Regions from separate parts of the Robbsia betulipollinis genome, predicted to be linked through region 1. Evidence: predicted binding sites of a transcription regulator. Region 1 holds the regulator's gene; the other holds the start of a gene.
The links. The regulator HrcA, encoded in region 1, represses chaperone genes, less so after heat shock. The targets are predictions, from matches to a motif close to TTAGCACTCNNNNNNNNNGAGTGCTAA.

Region 1 (7,837 bases):
GCGCCGCCGCCGCCCATGCTCTGGTCGACGCCCGCGTGCCCGTACTGATCGTAGGCCGCCCGCTTGTTCGGGTCGGAGAGCATCTCGTAAGCCTGTTTGACTTCCTTGAACTTCTCTTCCGATTCCTTGTTGTCCGGATTACGGTCCGGATGGTATTTCATCGCGAGCTTGCGATACGCCTTCTTCAGTTCGTCGTCGGTGGCGGTCTTCGCGACGCCAAGAATTTCGTAAAAATCGCGTTTTGCCATGGTCGTGCCTTGTCAGGTCCCTCCGGGAGGGCGTGTGCGCTGTAGGGTGGCGATAAAAAACGCATGGCGATCGGCCCCGGAAGTGTCGCCACCTCCGGCCCCGACCGCCACTACGCACCGCCTTGAGCGGTTCGGCCTGACTCGGTTGCGTACGCTTTCGCGTACGCGCGCATGTGCGTCCTGAGCCAGCCCTGCTTGCCCAACTCAGTCCTTCTTGACTTCCTTGAAGTCGGCGTCGACGACGTCGTCTTCCGGCTTGGCCGACGAAGCACCCGCCTGTCCCGCCGCACCCGGCGCCGCGCCGGCGTCACCGCCCGCCTGGCCCTGGGCATCGGCGTACATCTTCTCGCCCAACTGCTGCGACACCTGACTCAACACGCCGACCTTCTCGTCGATCGCGGCCTTGTCGGTGCCCTTCAGCGCTTCCTCGACGTCCTTGATCGCCGCTTCGATCTTGCCCTTGGTGTCGGCATCGACCTTGTCGCCATGCTCGGTCAGTGCCTTCTGCGTGCTGTGCACCAGCGCCTCGCCCGAGTTGCGCGCATCGATCAGCTCGCGCAGCTTGTGATCCTCCGCCGCGTTCGCCTCCGCGTCCTTCACCATCCGGTCGATCTCGGCCTCGGACAAACCGGAGTTTGCCTTGATCGTGATCTTGTTCTCCTTGCCGCTCGCCTTGTCCTTGGCGGAGACGTGCAGGATGCCGTTCGCATCGATATCGAACGTGACCTCGATCTGCGGCGTGCCGCGCGGCGCCGGCGGGATGCCTTCGAGATTGAACTCGCCGAGCAGCTTGTTGCCCGATGCCAGTTCGCGTTCGCCCTGGAACACCTTGATCGTCACGGCCGGCTGATTGTCGTCGGCCGTCGAGTAGACCTGCGTGTGCTTGGTCGGGATCGTCGTGTTCTTCGTGATCATCTTCGTCATCACGCCGCCGAGCGTCTCGATGCCCAGCGACAACGGCGACACGTCGAGCAGCAGCACGTCCTTGCGGTCACCGGACAGCACTTCGCCCTGGATCGCGGCGCCGACGGCGACGGCCTCGTCCGGATTCACGTCACGACGCGGATCCTTGCCGAAGAACTCCTTCACCTTTTCCTGCACCTTCGGCATGCGGGTCATGCCGCCCACCAGGATGATGTCGTCGATCTCGCCGACCTTGACGCCCGCGTCCTTGATGGCCACGCGGCACGGCTCGATCGTGCGCTCGATCAGGTCCTCGACCAGCGCTTCGAGCTTCGAACGGGTGATCTTCAGGTTCAGGTGCTTCGGGCCGCTCGCGTCCGCCGTGATGTACGGCAGATTGATCTCGGTCTGCTGCGAACTGGACAGTTCGATCTTCGCCTTTTCCGCCGATTCCTTCAGGCGTTGCAGCGCCAGCACGTCCTTGCCCAGATCCACGCCCTGGTCTTTCTTGAACTCGGAGATGATGTAATCGATGATGCGCTGGTCGAAGTCCTCGCCGCCCAGGAAGGTGTCGCCGTTGGTCGACAGCACTTCGAACTGCTTCTCGCCGTCCACATCCGCGATCTCGATGATCGACACGTCGAACGTGCCGCCGCCGAGGTCATACACCGCCACCTTGCGATCGCCCTTCTCGGTCTTGTCCAAACCGAACGCCAGCGCCGCCGCGGTCGGCTCGTTGATGATGCGCTTGACGTCCAGACCGGCGATGCGCCCGGCGTCCTTGGTCGCCTGACGCTGGCTGTCGTTGAAGTACGCCGGCACCGTGATCACGGCCTCGGTCACGGTCTCGCCCAGATAGTCCTCGGCGGTCTTCTTCATCTTGCGCAGGATTTCGGCCGAAATCTGCTGCGGCGCGAGCTTGTCGCCGCGCGCCTCGACCCAGGCGTCGCCGTTGTCGGCGCGCACGATCTTGTAGGGCATCAGGCCGATGTCCTTCTGCACTTCCTTTTCCTCGAACCGGCGGCCGATCAGACGCTTCACCGCATAGACGGTGTTGCGCGGGTTCGTGACTGCCTGGCGCTTGGCCGGCGCGCCCACGACGATCTCGCCATCTTCCAGGTAGGCGATGATGGACGGGGTGGTGCGCGTGCCTTCCGCGTTTTCGATGACCCGGGACTGCTTGCTTTCCATCACAGCCACGCACGAGTTGGTCGTGCCCAGGTCGATGCCGATGATCTTGCCCATCTTGATGATTCTCCTGGCCCTCGGGCCATATTGCGAGGCAGTGCCTCTCGGTATTCAGATATGTTCAGGAAGTGGATGCGGGCGGGCTTTTTTCAAGACCCTGCGCATGGCACAGGTTAAAAAAAACCGCGGTCCCGGCCCGAAATCGGACCGTATCGGCCCGTTCCATGCCGGTTTCGACGCTTATTTCGGCGCGGCCACCATCACGAGCGCCGGACGCAGCACCCGCTCGGCGATCACGAAGCCCTTCTGCAGCACCGTCACGACGGTATTCGGCTCCTGATCGGCGGGCACCATCGAGATGGCCTGGTGACGGTGCGGGTCGAATTTCTCCCCGACGGCGGGCGCGATCGCGGTGACGCGACCCTTGTCGAGCGCCGAGGTCAACTGGCGCAGCGTCAGCTCGACGCCTTCGCGCAGCTTGCCGATGTCGGCCGCCTGGTCCGCGAGCGCCGCCTCGAGGCTGTCGATCACCGGCAGCAGGTGTTCGGCGAAATTCTCGATGGCGAACTTGTGCGCCTTCGAAACGTCCTCCTGCGCCCGGCGCCGCACGTTTTCGGTCTCGGCCCTGGCGCGCAGGAAATCCTCCTTCAGTGCCGCGACCTGTGCCTGCGCTTCCGCCAGTGCCGCGGCGTGGGCTGCGCCATTATTGTCCACGGCGCCGTCGATCTGATCGGATACTGCGTGGGCGGTCTCCTGGCCGGCCGCACCCGCGTGCGGGGCCTGCGTCGCGTCATGTGCGCTTTCGGCGTGGTTCGGGTCCTGATCACGATTCGCGGCGTTTTCTTGCATGCTGTCTTCCCGTCCGGTGTTGTCTAGGGGTGGTGGCTTCATACCCTCCGACATGGGGCCGCCACGCGTTTTTTCAAGGTCTGGTAAGAAACACCTGTTGCTTCGGCAACACAGACAACAGAAGGTTACATTCTTTACCCGAATCAACGGCTTGCAGTCTTGTGGCCCGCTTATTGCAGGTTAGAATGCGCTGGTCGTGTCGCGGGACACGTCGAGTCAAACAAAGAGATTGAAAATGAAACTGACCTTCGCGGTGGCCTTGATCCTGGCGGTGCTCGTCGCGGGCACCACGACCATCTGCATGTCGGGCGTCGTGACGGCTCGCACCTCCGAATACGGCAGCGCCCGCGCAGTCGCCGGCGACTGGTTCAATCTCCATCCGGTGTGCCGAATCTGTCGATAGTGCGGCGTTCGCGCTTGGTGGGCCGCCCGTCCCGTTCCGCACCGGGCTCGCGATACAGGCGCCGTCGCGCACCCTCGGCCTCGCGCCGCGCGCGGCCCGATTCGGTTTCCTCGTAGAGCAGTCTTGCCACCGGCGCCGGTCCCCGTACGTCGCTGATGCCGACGACCGCCACCTCCCATACCGTTTGCTCGATTTCCACCGTCACCGTGTCGCCGACGCGAACGTCGCGCGCCGCTTTCACCGTCTCGCCGCCGTCCGGCCCGATCCGCACCCGCCCTTTCTCGACCGCCTGGGCAGCCAGCGAACGCGTCTTGAAGAAACGTGCGGCCCAGACCCACTTGTCGATCCGCACGCGCGTGAGCGCCAGCGGTTTGCCGCCCACGGCCGGAGCGGTCTTGCTCATGGTGCGTCCTGCTGCACAACGCGCTCGACACGCTCGACGCCCGGCCAGCCGGCCAGGTTGTCGCGGCAGATGGTCGACAGACCGGCGATCCAGCCATCGGCGTCGTTCACGCAGGGAATCCGGCGATAGTCCTGGCCGCCGGCGCCCAGGAAGGCGTCCCGCACTTCCATGCCGATCTCCTCGATGGTTTCCAGACAATCCGCGGTGAACCCCGGGCAGAAGATGTCGACGCGACGCGTGCCCGTGCGGCCCAGTTCGATCAGGGTCGGCTCGGTGTACGGTTGCAGCCACTCCTCCTTGCCGAAGCGCGACTGAAACGTGATCAGGCACTGGGTGTCGTTCAGGCCCAGCGCCCGGGTCAGGCGCGCGCCGGTTTCCAGGCATTCCGCGTAATACGGGTCGCCTTTCCTGATCGTACGTTTCGGCACGCCGTGGAAACTCAGCACCAGCTTGTCGCCGGCGGCGAAATCCGGCTCGCCATGCTCGCGCCAATGGCGGGCCACCTGCTCGGCCAGCGCCGCGATGTAGGCGGGGTTCGCCGCATACCCCTTGATCATTCGCAGCTCGGGCTGGTTGCGCATGCGCTTGAGCGCCGTGAACGCGGCGTCGAAGGCCGTTGCGGTCGTCGAGGCCGAGTATTGCGGGTACATCGGCACCAGCAGAATGCGCTCGGCGCCCGCCGCGATCAGCCGGTCGAGCGTGTCCGGGATGTTCGGCTGGCCGTAGCGCATCGCATAGTCGACCGTCGCATCGCAACCATCGCGGGCGAAACGCGCCCGCAGCGCCGTGACCTGCCGCTCGGTGTAGACCCGCAGCGGCGAGCCTTCCGGCATCCAGACCGACGCGTATTTCTTCGCCGACGAGCGGGAGCGCAGCGGCAGGATCGCGCCGCGCAGGATCACCTGCCAGACCACCGCCGGAATCTCGACCACCCGCGGATCCGACAGGAATTCGGCGAGATAGCGGCCGACCGCCCTGGGCGTCGGCGCGTCGGGCGTGCCCAGGTTGATCAGCAGCACCGCGACACGCGGCGCGCCGTCCGGGGCCGTGGACGGCGCGGGAGCCAGCGCGCGCGCCGCCGCGGGCGAACCGGCGTTGGCCTCGCGATTCGCGTCGGCGAAGTCGCTCGCGCCGGGCTGCGCATCGGAAATCGTCTGCGGCGAGACGGGCGTGGAACCAGGGGCGGGAGTGTCGGCCGCGAGGGTCGTGCCGGCACGGGTATTGGCGAACATCAAACGTCTTCCTTTTTCTGGCACGCGGCACGGCCGGCTCGTGTACGGGGCGGGCGGCACCGGGAGGTCAATACCGAACTCAGTGCTGGCTGAGCGCGTGGGACAATAGTTTCGCGGTGATGTCGACGATCGGGATCACGCGCTGGTACGCCATGCGCGTCGGCCCGATCACGCCCAGCGTGCCGACGATCTTGCCGTCGACCTCGTACGGGGCGGTGATCACGCTCATCTCTTCCATGGGCACCAGATGGGATTCGCCGCCGATGAAGATCTGCACGCCCTGCGCGTGACTCGACACGTCGAGCAGTTGCAGCAGGCCGGTTTTCTGGTCGAACAGATCGAACAGCCGGCGCATGCGTTCCATGCTGGACGAGAGATCGGTGATTTCCAGCAGATTGCGCTCACCCGAGATCAACAGATTGTCGCCGGGGTCCGACGCTTCCTCGCTGCTCGCCTCCACCGCCTCCTGCATCAGCGTGGTCATGTCGGTGCGCACCGCGTCGATTTCCGCGCGCAGCCGGCGCCGCACCGCGTCGAACGACAGGCCGGCGTAGTTCACGTTGATGTAGTTCGATGCCTCGATCAGCTGCGACGCGGTGTATTCGCGCTGCGTCGCCATGATCCGGTTCTGGATGTCGCCCTCGGGCGTGACGATGATCAGCAGGATGCGCTTGTCGGACAGGCGCATGAACTCGATCTGCCGAAAGGTCTGGCTGCGCCGCGGCGTCAGCACCACGCCCGCGAATTCCGACAGGCTGGAGAGCACGCTGGCCGCGGCCGCCACCACCTTCTGCGGCTGCCCCGCCTGCAGGCGGTGGGCGACCTTGAACTTGACCGCGGCGTCATCGGACAGTGGCTGCGCGGTCAGCATCGTATCGACGAACAGACGATAGCCGCGCGGCGTCGGCACGCGCCCCGCTGACGTATGCGGGCTGACCACCAGGCCCTGCTCCTCCAGGTCCGACATCACGTTGCGGATCGTCGCGGGGCTCAACTCCAGTCCCGAGAACTTCGACAGCGTACGCGAGCCGACAGGCTGACCCTCGGCGATATACCGTTCGATCAGTGTTTTCAGGAGAGTCTGGGCGCGTGGGTCGAGCATGCTCGAATTCTATCGTAATACGGCGTGCGCGATGCGGCATCCCTGCGCCGCAGCGGCGCGGCGTCGCGCCTGCGCCGCGATTGCACGGTGTCGGGCCGCGCCCTTACACTATTGGCTCCGCGGCTGTGGTGTAATCGCCTCATGGATAACGGCAAACCCTTCAAGACCGTCGCGCTGATCGGCCGACAAAACACCCCCGGCATCGGCGAGCCGCTGTTGCGCCTGGCCGAGAGCATCGAGCGGCGCGGCTTCACGCTGATCTTCGAGGCCGGCACCGCGACGGAAATCGATCTGGCGCGCAATGGCGGCGGCCTGCGGCACCCGCCGCGCGTGGCCAGCACGCAGGAAATCGGCGAACAGGCCGATGTCGCGGTCGTGCTGGGCGGCGACGGCACGATGCTCGGCATCGGCCGCGAACTCGCGCGCTACAGCACCCCGCTGATCGGCGTGAACCACGGCCGGCTGGGCTTCATCACCGACATCCCGATCCAGGACATGAAAACGGTGGTGCCGGAACTGCTCGACGGCCAGTTCGAGCGCGAGGAGCGCAGCCTGCTGGAGGCGCGGATCGTGCGTTCCGGCAAGACGATCTACGATGCGCTGGCCTTCAACGACGTCGTCGTCAACCGCAGCGGCTTCTCCGGCATGGCGGACCTGCGGCTGGTGGTGGATGGACGCTTCATGTACACGCAGCGCTCGGACGGCCTGATCGTCGCCACCCCCACCGGCTCGACCGCCTACGCGCTCGCCTCGCAGGGTCCGATCCTGCACCCGCAACTCGGCGGCATGGTGATCGTGCCGATCGCCCCGCAATCGCTGTCGAACCGGCCGATCGTCCTGCCGGACAGCTCGGAAATCAGCATCCAGGTGATCGGCGGACGCGAGGTCAACGTCAATTTCGACATGCAGTCGTTCACGTCGGTGGAACTGGAGGACACGATCGAGATCCGCCGCTCGTCGTTTCGCGTGCCCTTCCTGCATCCGGTCGGCTATAGCTATTACGCAACCTTGCGCAAGAAGCTCTACTGGAACGAACATCCCGCCAACGAACCGCGCTCTTCCTGACTCCTCTAGGCTCCGCCACGCGATGCTACGTCATCTCTCGATCCGCGATTTCGTCATTGTCGACGTACTCGATCTCGAACTCGACACCGGTTTCACCGTCTTTTCCGGCGAGACCGGCGCAGGCAAGTCGATCCTGATCGACGCGCTCGCGCTCGCGCTCGGTGCGCGCGGCGATGGCGCGGTGGTGCGCACCGGCGCGGCCCGCGCCGACATCAGCGCGGAATTCGACGCGCCCGCCGGCGCCGCGGCCTGGCTGATCGAACAGGCGCTCGAGCAGCCCGCGCGCGGGCGCGCAGACGCTGCCTCGTCTGCTGCACAAGCTCCCCCGCACGCCGTGCCGCAGACCATCCTGCTGCGCCGCGTCATCGACGCCGGCAGCGGCCGTTCGCGCGCCTTCATCAACGGCACGCCGGCGACGCTCGGGCAGCTCCGCGAACTCGGCGA
Region 2 (7,837 bases), on a different contig from region 1:
CGGTCGTCTTCTGCGGCGCGTCGTAGATGTTGGCCTGCGGGAAGCCGCCGGCCAGCAGCGTCTTCGTCGCGCCGTCGGTGCGCAGCTTCGCGGTCGGCAATTCATAGTCGGTGATGCGCAACGCCCCGGTTTCCTCCGGCTTCCAGCCGCGGTGCTTCATTTCCGCCGAGATCGCCTCGCCCGCCTGCATGCCGATATTGAACGACGACAGTCCCAGGTGCGGAATGTCGGCGATCGGCTTGCCGGCCGAATCCACCAACTGGTCGTCGACCGTGACGAACTTCATGTTGTAGCGCTTCGCCCGCGCGCGGATGGCCTGGCCGAGCCGCACGTCCGGCGCACAGATCACGAAGCCCTTGGCGCCCTGCGCGCCCAGGTTGTCGATTGCGGAAAGCACCTTCTCGCCGTCGGGCACGCCGATGTTGATGACGGTGAAATGATTCTGCTTGGCGTAGTCGGTGGCCGCACGCTGCTCGTTGATGAACCACGCCTGTTCCGGCATCTTCACCAGATAGCCGATCTTGATCGGCTCGTCGGCGTGCGCGGTGCCGGCGGCGAATGGTGCGGCGAGGCTGGCGCCCACGACCGATGCGCAAGCAAGTTTCTTGAAAAATCCCATCATCGACTTTGTCTCCCAACTATTTTTCGAATGTCGACGGCATCATCGGCCGTCGTGTCTTGGCCGCTCGTCATGAGCGGCATATCGCTTCGTCGGCGGGTGTCGCGGCGAACGCGGGATGTTCGATCCCGGGTGTCGTGCTCGCGCATGGTCGCCGGCGGGCGAGCCGGTGCCACCGCGCTTCGCCCGTATGGCGAGCGAAGCGCGGGAAAATACCTAGATGACGGGTGAGACGGCGAGGCCCGGCCGTGCGGCGCACCGGGACGCGCGCTCGCGCGCACGGCGCCGTGCGCCGGGTCTGCGAGGGGGATTACGCATTGTCTGTCTCCGTTATTAGTTGGTTTATTGACAAGGCTGCAGCCATCTTATGCTGGAGTCCGATAACTTTCCAATATCAAATTTTTGGATCTCTATAACTATTTCGTTATACGATGCGGAATCGCTGCGGCGGTATCTTCGATCGGCGCGACGCGCGCCGAATACCCATGACAGAAGGCCGCTCTCCGGATGGCCGGAAAGGAGGCGGCAACGATGAATCGCGATGCCCAATCGAACTGGTTCATCCGCGCGCGGCTGAAGACGCGGCAGTTGCTGCTGCTGGCGACGATGGACGAAGAAGGCAATGTGCGCCGCGCCGCCGAGGTGATCGGCATGGCGCAGCCGGCCGCCTCGAAGCTGTTGAAGGATCTGGAGGACATGCTGGGCGTGAGCCTGTTCGACCGCACGCCGCAAGGCATGCGGCCGACGGTCTACGGGGAAGTCATGATCCGGCATGCGCGGATGGTCCTGTCCGACCTGTCGCACGCCTACGACGAGATTTCGTCGCTGCGTGCCGGTCTGGCCGGCGAAGTGCGCATCGGTACGATCGCGGTGGCGGGCGCGTCGATTGTCGCGCGCGCGGTGGCGCGCATCAAGCGGGATTACCCTAGGCTGCGGGTCTCGATCCAGGTCGAGACCTCGAATCTGCTGCTTCCCCTGCTGGCGCAGGGCGAACTGGACATCATGATCGGGCGGGTGCTGGAAGGGCAGGCGCCGGTGCGTCACGGGCGCAACTACGGACTCAACCATGGGCTCAAGTACGAGCCGCTGGGACGCGAACCGCTCTGCCTGGTGGTGCGTCCCGGCCATCCCCTGCTCGCGAGAGACGACCTCTCGCTCGCCGCGCTGTGCGGCGAGCCGTGGATCCTGCATCCCTCCGGCAGCGTGCTGCGGCATCGCATCGACATGCTGTTCGCCTCGCTGGGTCTGGCGCCGCCGTTGAACGTCGTCAATACCGGCAGCCTGCCGGTGATCGCCTCGCTGCTGGAGCAAAGCGACATGCTGGCGGTGTTGCCCACCGAAATCGCACGCCAGTACGAAGGCTATGGCGTGATGCAGATCCTGCCGCTGGTGCTGTGCTGCGAACTGGACAATTTCGGCATCATCACGCGCTTCTCGCAGTTGCCGTCGCCGGCTGCGACCCTGGTGCTCGACGTGCTGCGCGAGATCGGGCTCGACGCCAGCGGGCTCGACGCGCAGGGCCTGGCGTCCGGCTAGCCGCCACGTACGCCTCGCACGCCTCGCACGCCTTGCACGCCTGGCCAACCGGCCGGGTGGACGCGGCCCGGTCCGGGCGCTACGATTTTTCGTAGAACCATCACTCGCGGTCGCGTCGTAGAATGCACCCGGTCTTCCCGAATGATAAGGATGACGAATCATTGACCGGTCGCCGCGGGCGGCGACGGTCGATCCAGGCACGCGATGCGCGGGCGGACGATGGACCACCAGGAGTCACCATGCCAGCAATCACCCTTTTATTCGGCGGGCGATCCGTCGAGAACCGCACTTCCTGCCGCATGTACGAGCATGTCCGGGAGTGCCTGCTCGAGGCGCGCCCCGACGACATCTCGGTCGCGAACGTGATCGGCATCGCGCCGAACGGCAAACTGCGGGCGTCCGGGCCACGAGATCACGATGGGCTGCCGCCGGCGCCGCAGCTGCTCGCGCGCGGCAGGGAGATATCGGCGGCGGCGTTCGTCGACACCCTGTGCGAAGACGGCGACTTCGTCTTTTCGCTGTTGCAGGGGCAGGACGGCGAGGACGGCACGTTCCAGGGGCTCGCGCGCTTCTTCGATTTTCCCGATAACGCGGGGTCGACGCTGAGCGCGGCGCTGGCCTTCGACAAGTTCGCGCAGGCCTGCGTCGTCGAGAAGCTCGCCGGCGACCTGCTGGCGCCGCTCGAGACCGTGCTGGTGTCCAGCAGTCAGCCGGGAGGCGCGGTGCGTGAGACGGTGCAACGCTTCGGCAAGCGCCCGGTGCTGCTCAAACCGAACGCCGCGGGCGGTTCGTTCAAGATTCTCCCGCTCGATCTGCTGATCGACGAGGAAATCGAGCGCTACGCCAACGAGATCGCCCCGTTCGACGATCACTTCCTGATCCAGGAACGCATCGACGGCGTCGAGATCGTGGTCGGCATGGTCTGCGCGGCCGGGCAGCGTCAACTGCTGCCGGTTTTCGAGTTGAAACCGCCCGTGCGCGCCGCGGGCGTCCGACAGGGCGAGCCGGTGCCGGGCGGCGGCCGCATCCGCCGCCTGCCCGCCGATGACCCGCTCGCCATGCAGGCCTGCCGCGCCGCGGAGCGCATTGCCCGGACGTTTCGCGACGAAACCTACTGCCGGCTCGATTTCCTGGCGGGCCGCGACGGGCGTCTGCGCTTCCTGGAAGCGGGGACACGCCCGGGTCTGAGCCGCTCCAGCGTGTTTCCGATGATGCTGGAGGCGCATGGCATGGGGCTGCTGGACCTCATTCGTCAGGAATTCGAGAACCATGCCGCCTCGCGCGCGTTTCGCCGTCAGCGTATCGCGCGCATCGCCGAGTGGGTCTGCGCGAATGCCTGAGCGCCGTGAGGGGTCGTGTTCCCCCAAGGCGAAAATTTGTTTGGGTCATTTGGTGGGTACGCCTTGAATTTGCCTCATCCCGTCCCTATAATTAGCACTCGTTAGACGAGAGTGCTAACAAAACATCTCGCCACCCGGCGCCTGGCGCCGGGGGCCTCACCGTGGTTCCTGTACCGATTGAAAGGAGTGTGTATGAACCTGCGTCCCTTGCATGATCGCGTCATCGTCAAGCGTCTCGACCAAGAAACCAAGACCGCCTCGGGTATCGTGTTGCCGGATTCGGCCGCCGAAAAGCCGGATCAGGGCGAAGTCCTGGCAGTGGGTCCCGGCAAGCGGGACGACAAGGGCGTGCAAAATGCGCTCGACGTGAAGGTGGGTGATCGTGTGCTGTTCGGCAAGTACGCTGGTCAGACCGTGAAGGTCGACGGCGACGAGCTGATGGTCATGCGCGAAGAAGACATCATGGCGATCGTCAACCGATAAGTTCGCGACACGTTCGCGATAAGTTCGCAACAAGCCTGCGACAGCCCGCGCTGAACCCGCGACAAGACCGCGCAGGCCCGGCCGTCAGGCCGGGTCGCCCGTCACCCGTCGTCGGTTCGGGTGGCGGCCCGCTTCCGGGTCCGCCGCCTCCGCATTCTCATATGTTCAAAGCATTCTTGGAGTTTCAAAGACATGGCAGCGAAAGAAGTCTCGTTTGGCGATAGCCCCCGCGCAAAGATGGTCGAGGGCGTCAACATCCTGGCCAATGCGGTCAAGGTCACCCTGGGCCCGAAGGGCCGCAACGTCGTGCTCGAGCGCAGCTTCGGCGGCCCGACGATCACCAAGGACGGTGTGTCGGTCGCCAAGGAAATCGAACTGAAGGACCGCTTCCAGAATCTGGGCGCGCAGATGGTCAAGGAAGTCGCGTCGCGCACCAGCGACAACGCCGGCGACGGCACGACGACGGCGACCGTGCTGGCACAGGCGATCGTGCGCGAAGGCCAGAAGTTCGTGGTCGCGGGCCTGAACCCGATGGATCTGAAGCGCGGTATCGACAAGGCGGTCATCGCGGCGGTCGAAGAGCTCAAGAAGCTGAGCAAGCCGTGCACGACGACCAAGGAAATCGCGCAGGTCGGCTCGATCTCGGCGAACAGCGACACGTCGATCGGCGATCGCATCGCTGAAGCGATGGACAAGGTCGGCAAGGAAGGCGTGATCACCGTCGAAGACGGCAAGTCGCTCGAGGACGAGCTGGAAGTGGTCGAAGGCATGCAGTTCGACCGTGGCTTCCTGTCGCCGTACTTCGTCACGAACCCGGAAAAGCAGTTTGCGATTCTGGACAACCCGTACGTCCTGCTGCACGACAAGAAGATCTCGAACATCCGCGATCTGCTGCCGATCCTCGAACAGGTCGCGAAGTCGAGCCGTCCGCTGCTGATCATCGCAGAAGACATCGAAGGCGAAGCGCTGGCGACCCTGGTCGTCAACAGCATCCGCGGCATCCTGAAGACCGTCGCCGTCAAGGCGCCGGGCTTCGGCGACCGTCGCAAGGCGATGCTGGAAGACATCGCGATCCTGACCGGTGGTCAGGTCATCGCCGAGGAAACCGGTCTGACGCTCGAGAAGGCTACGCTGGCGGAACTGGGCCAGGCGAAGCGCATCGAAGTGGGCAAGGAAAATTCGACGATCATCGACGGTGCCGGCGAAGCGAAGAACATCGAAGCTCGCGTCTCGCAGATCCGTGCGCAGATCGAGGAAGCCTCGTCGGATTACGACCGTGAGAAGCTGCAGGAACGCGTCGCCAAGCTGGCTGGCGGTGTGGCGCTGATCAAGGTGGGCGCGGCGACCGAAGTCGAAATGAAGGAAAAGAAGGCACGTGTCGAAGACGCACTGCACGCCACGCGCGCAGCCGTCGAAGAAGGCATCGTTCCTGGCGGCGGCGTGGCGCTGATCCGCGCTCGTGAAGCGATCAAGGGCCTGAAGGGCTTGAACGCCGATCAGGACGCCGGCATCAAGATCGTGCTGCGCGCGATGGAAGAGCCGCTGCGTCAGATCGTGTCGAACGGTGGCGAAGAAGCCAGCGTCGTCGTCGCGGAAGTGAAGAAGGGCACGGGCAACTACGGCTACAACGCATCGACCGGCGAGTACGGCGATCTGGTGGAAGCCGGCGTCGTCGACCCGACGAAGGTCACGCGCACCGCGCTGCAGAACGCTGCATCGGTCGCCGGCCTGCTGCTGACGACGGATTGCGCGGTCGTCGAACTGCCGAAGGAAGAAGCACCTGCCGGCGGCGGCATGCCGGGCGGCATGGGCGGCATGGGCGGCATGGGCATGGACATGTAATGTCCTTCCGGGGCGCCGCCTGTCGGCGGGGTCCCGGGCCTGCCTCCCCGAATGGGGAGGGCGCACGACAAAAAAACGCCACCGGGCAGTCCACGGTGGCGTTTTTTCGTCGTGTGCGGCGCAAGGACCGGAAGCGGACCGCCCGACAGCCTGGCGCCGCGCGTGACGGGCCGTGGCTAGTGACGGACCGAAGGCAGGGCCGTGCCGCCCGGGTCGGCGATGATGCCGGCCATCGGCGGTGCATCGGCCCCGGCATGACGGTGCGCCCAGAACATACGTTGCGGTATGTAGGCCCCCATGCCGGGCCGAAACGCGGCGCGCACCGCCTGGTAGAGATAGTTCTGCGCCTCGCGCACCGCATCGGGCGGCGTCATGCCGGTGGCCAGCAGCGCCGCGATCGCCGACGCCAGCGTGTCGCCGATGCCCAGCATCGGCTGCGGATCCCGCAGGAACACATCCTGGCGGATCTCGCCTTCCTCGCCGAACAGGGTGTTGATATACCGCCCGGCGGTATGCTCGCTCAGCAGCAGGTACTCGCACCCGTCTTCGACCAGCTGTGCGACCGCCTGCTCGAGGGTGGGGGCGTCGCCCTCGCTGTCCGACTGCATCAACTGCAGCACCATGCTGCGGTCCGCCACCATCACCGACGTCTGCGGCGCGAGCAACTCGGCGATCGCCTCGCGCAGGTCATCGCCTGCGAGCACGTGCTCGTCGTCCAGCGTGAAGTCCGGGCACACGATCAACGGCACGTCATCGTAGTCGGCGACCACCTCGGCGATCGCGCTGACGATCTCCGCGCGTGTCGTGGCGCCGATCTTGAACGCCGCGACCGGCATATCCTCGAGCAGCATCCGCGCCTGGCTGGCGACGCGCTCCGGATCGACCGAGATCAGTTCGCCGCTGTCCAGCGAATCGCGCGCGGCATAACCCGTCAATACGGTGACGCCATGGCAACCCATGCTGGCCAAAGTCAGCAAATCGGCCTGGATGCCGGAAGCACCCGTCGGGTCGGAAATCCCGAAAGTCAGCACAATCGGAGGAGCGTCGCTGGTCATGAAGGAAAATAGAGGTCCGTTTATCTTTTTTTGCGACGAATGTTTGACGTGGGCGGCTTCTCAGCGGCGCGCCGAAACGGTACCATCACAGTTCATATTGTAACGGATCGTCATGCGACGCATCGAGAGAATGGAATATCAGAACTGGATGTGCCTCATTTGCGGCTGGATGTACGACGAAGAAGCCGGCCTGCCCGAGGAAGGCATCGCTCCGGGAACGCGTTGGGAAGACGTACCGATCAATTGGACCTGCCCGGAATGCGGCGCCCGCAAGGAAGATTTCGAGATGGTGCAGATCTGATCAGTCGTCTCCGTCTCCGCTCTCGTCCGCTGTCGCGTCGGGCACCGCGTCGCGCGCACGGGCGGATTTGACGACCGCATAGCGTTCCAGCGTCCGTTCCCGCGCCAGCGCGTGATCGACCAGCGGGTGAGGATAGTCGCGGCCGAGTTCGATTCCCGCGCGAGCGAGGACGCCGGCTTTGGCGAGCCAGGGGGCGTGGATCGCCGTATTGTCCAGTGCGGCCAGTTCAGGCACGTAACGGCGGATGAAGGTGCCGTCGGCATCGAATTTGGCGGATTGCGTCAGCGGGTTGAAGATGCGGAACCAGGGTTGCGCATCGCAGCCGCTGGACGCCGCCCATTGCCAGTTGCCGTTGTTCGCCGACAGGTCGAAGTCGTTCAGCTGACGGGCGAAATAGGCCTCGCCGCGTCGCCAGTCCACGCCCAGATCCTTGCAGAGGAAGGTCGCGACCACCATCCGCAGGCGGTTGTGCATGAATCCCGTCTGATTGATCTGCCGCATCGCCGCGTCGACCAGCGGATAGCCGGTGCGTGCCTCGCACCATGCCGCGAAGTCGTCGTCCGCGGCATCTCCCGTCTCCCACTGGATCGCGTCGTACTCCGGGCGAAAGGCGCGGTGTTCGTCCTTCTCGACCAGCCGCGGGTGATGGTGCAGCACCTGG

Region 2: groES (co-chaperone GroES) is a predicted target of HrcA. The motif match lies at 3,587-3,613, and genes of this name have one in related genera.

What each region holds. Positions count from the first base shown of each region.
Region 1 covers NZ_JAPMXC010000006.1:160,298-168,134, forward strand. Annotated here, with positions in the region: gene dnaJ (molecular chaperone DnaJ) at 1-248, opposite strand, end outside; gene dnaK (molecular chaperone DnaK) at 453-2,396, opposite strand; gene grpE (nucleotide exchange factor GrpE) at 2,580-3,242, opposite strand; gene OVY01_RS16785 (hypothetical protein) at 3,424-3,591, shown strand; gene OVY01_RS16790 (RNA-binding S4 domain-containing protein) at 3,557-3,994, opposite strand; gene hemH (ferrochelatase) at 3,991-5,226, opposite strand; gene hrcA (heat-inducible transcriptional repressor HrcA) at 5,306-6,328, opposite strand; gene OVY01_RS16805 (NAD kinase) at 6,470-7,393, shown strand; gene recN (DNA repair protein RecN) at 7,416-7,837, shown strand, end outside.
Region 2 covers NZ_JAPMXC010000001.1:2,256,931-2,264,767, forward strand. Annotated here, with positions in the region: gene OVY01_RS09840 (arabinose ABC transporter substrate-binding protein) at 1-622, opposite strand, end outside; gene OVY01_RS09845 (LysR family transcriptional regulator) at 1,151-2,155, shown strand; gene OVY01_RS09850 (D-alanine--D-alanine ligase family protein) at 2,395-3,495, shown strand; gene groES (co-chaperone GroES) at 3,688-3,978, shown strand; gene groL (chaperonin GroEL) at 4,171-5,820, shown strand; gene thiD (bifunctional hydroxymethylpyrimidine kinase/phosphomethylpyrimidine kinase) at 5,997-6,875, opposite strand; gene OVY01_RS09870 (rubredoxin) at 7,006-7,176, shown strand; gene OVY01_RS09875 (cryptochrome/photolyase family protein) at 7,177-7,837, opposite strand, start outside.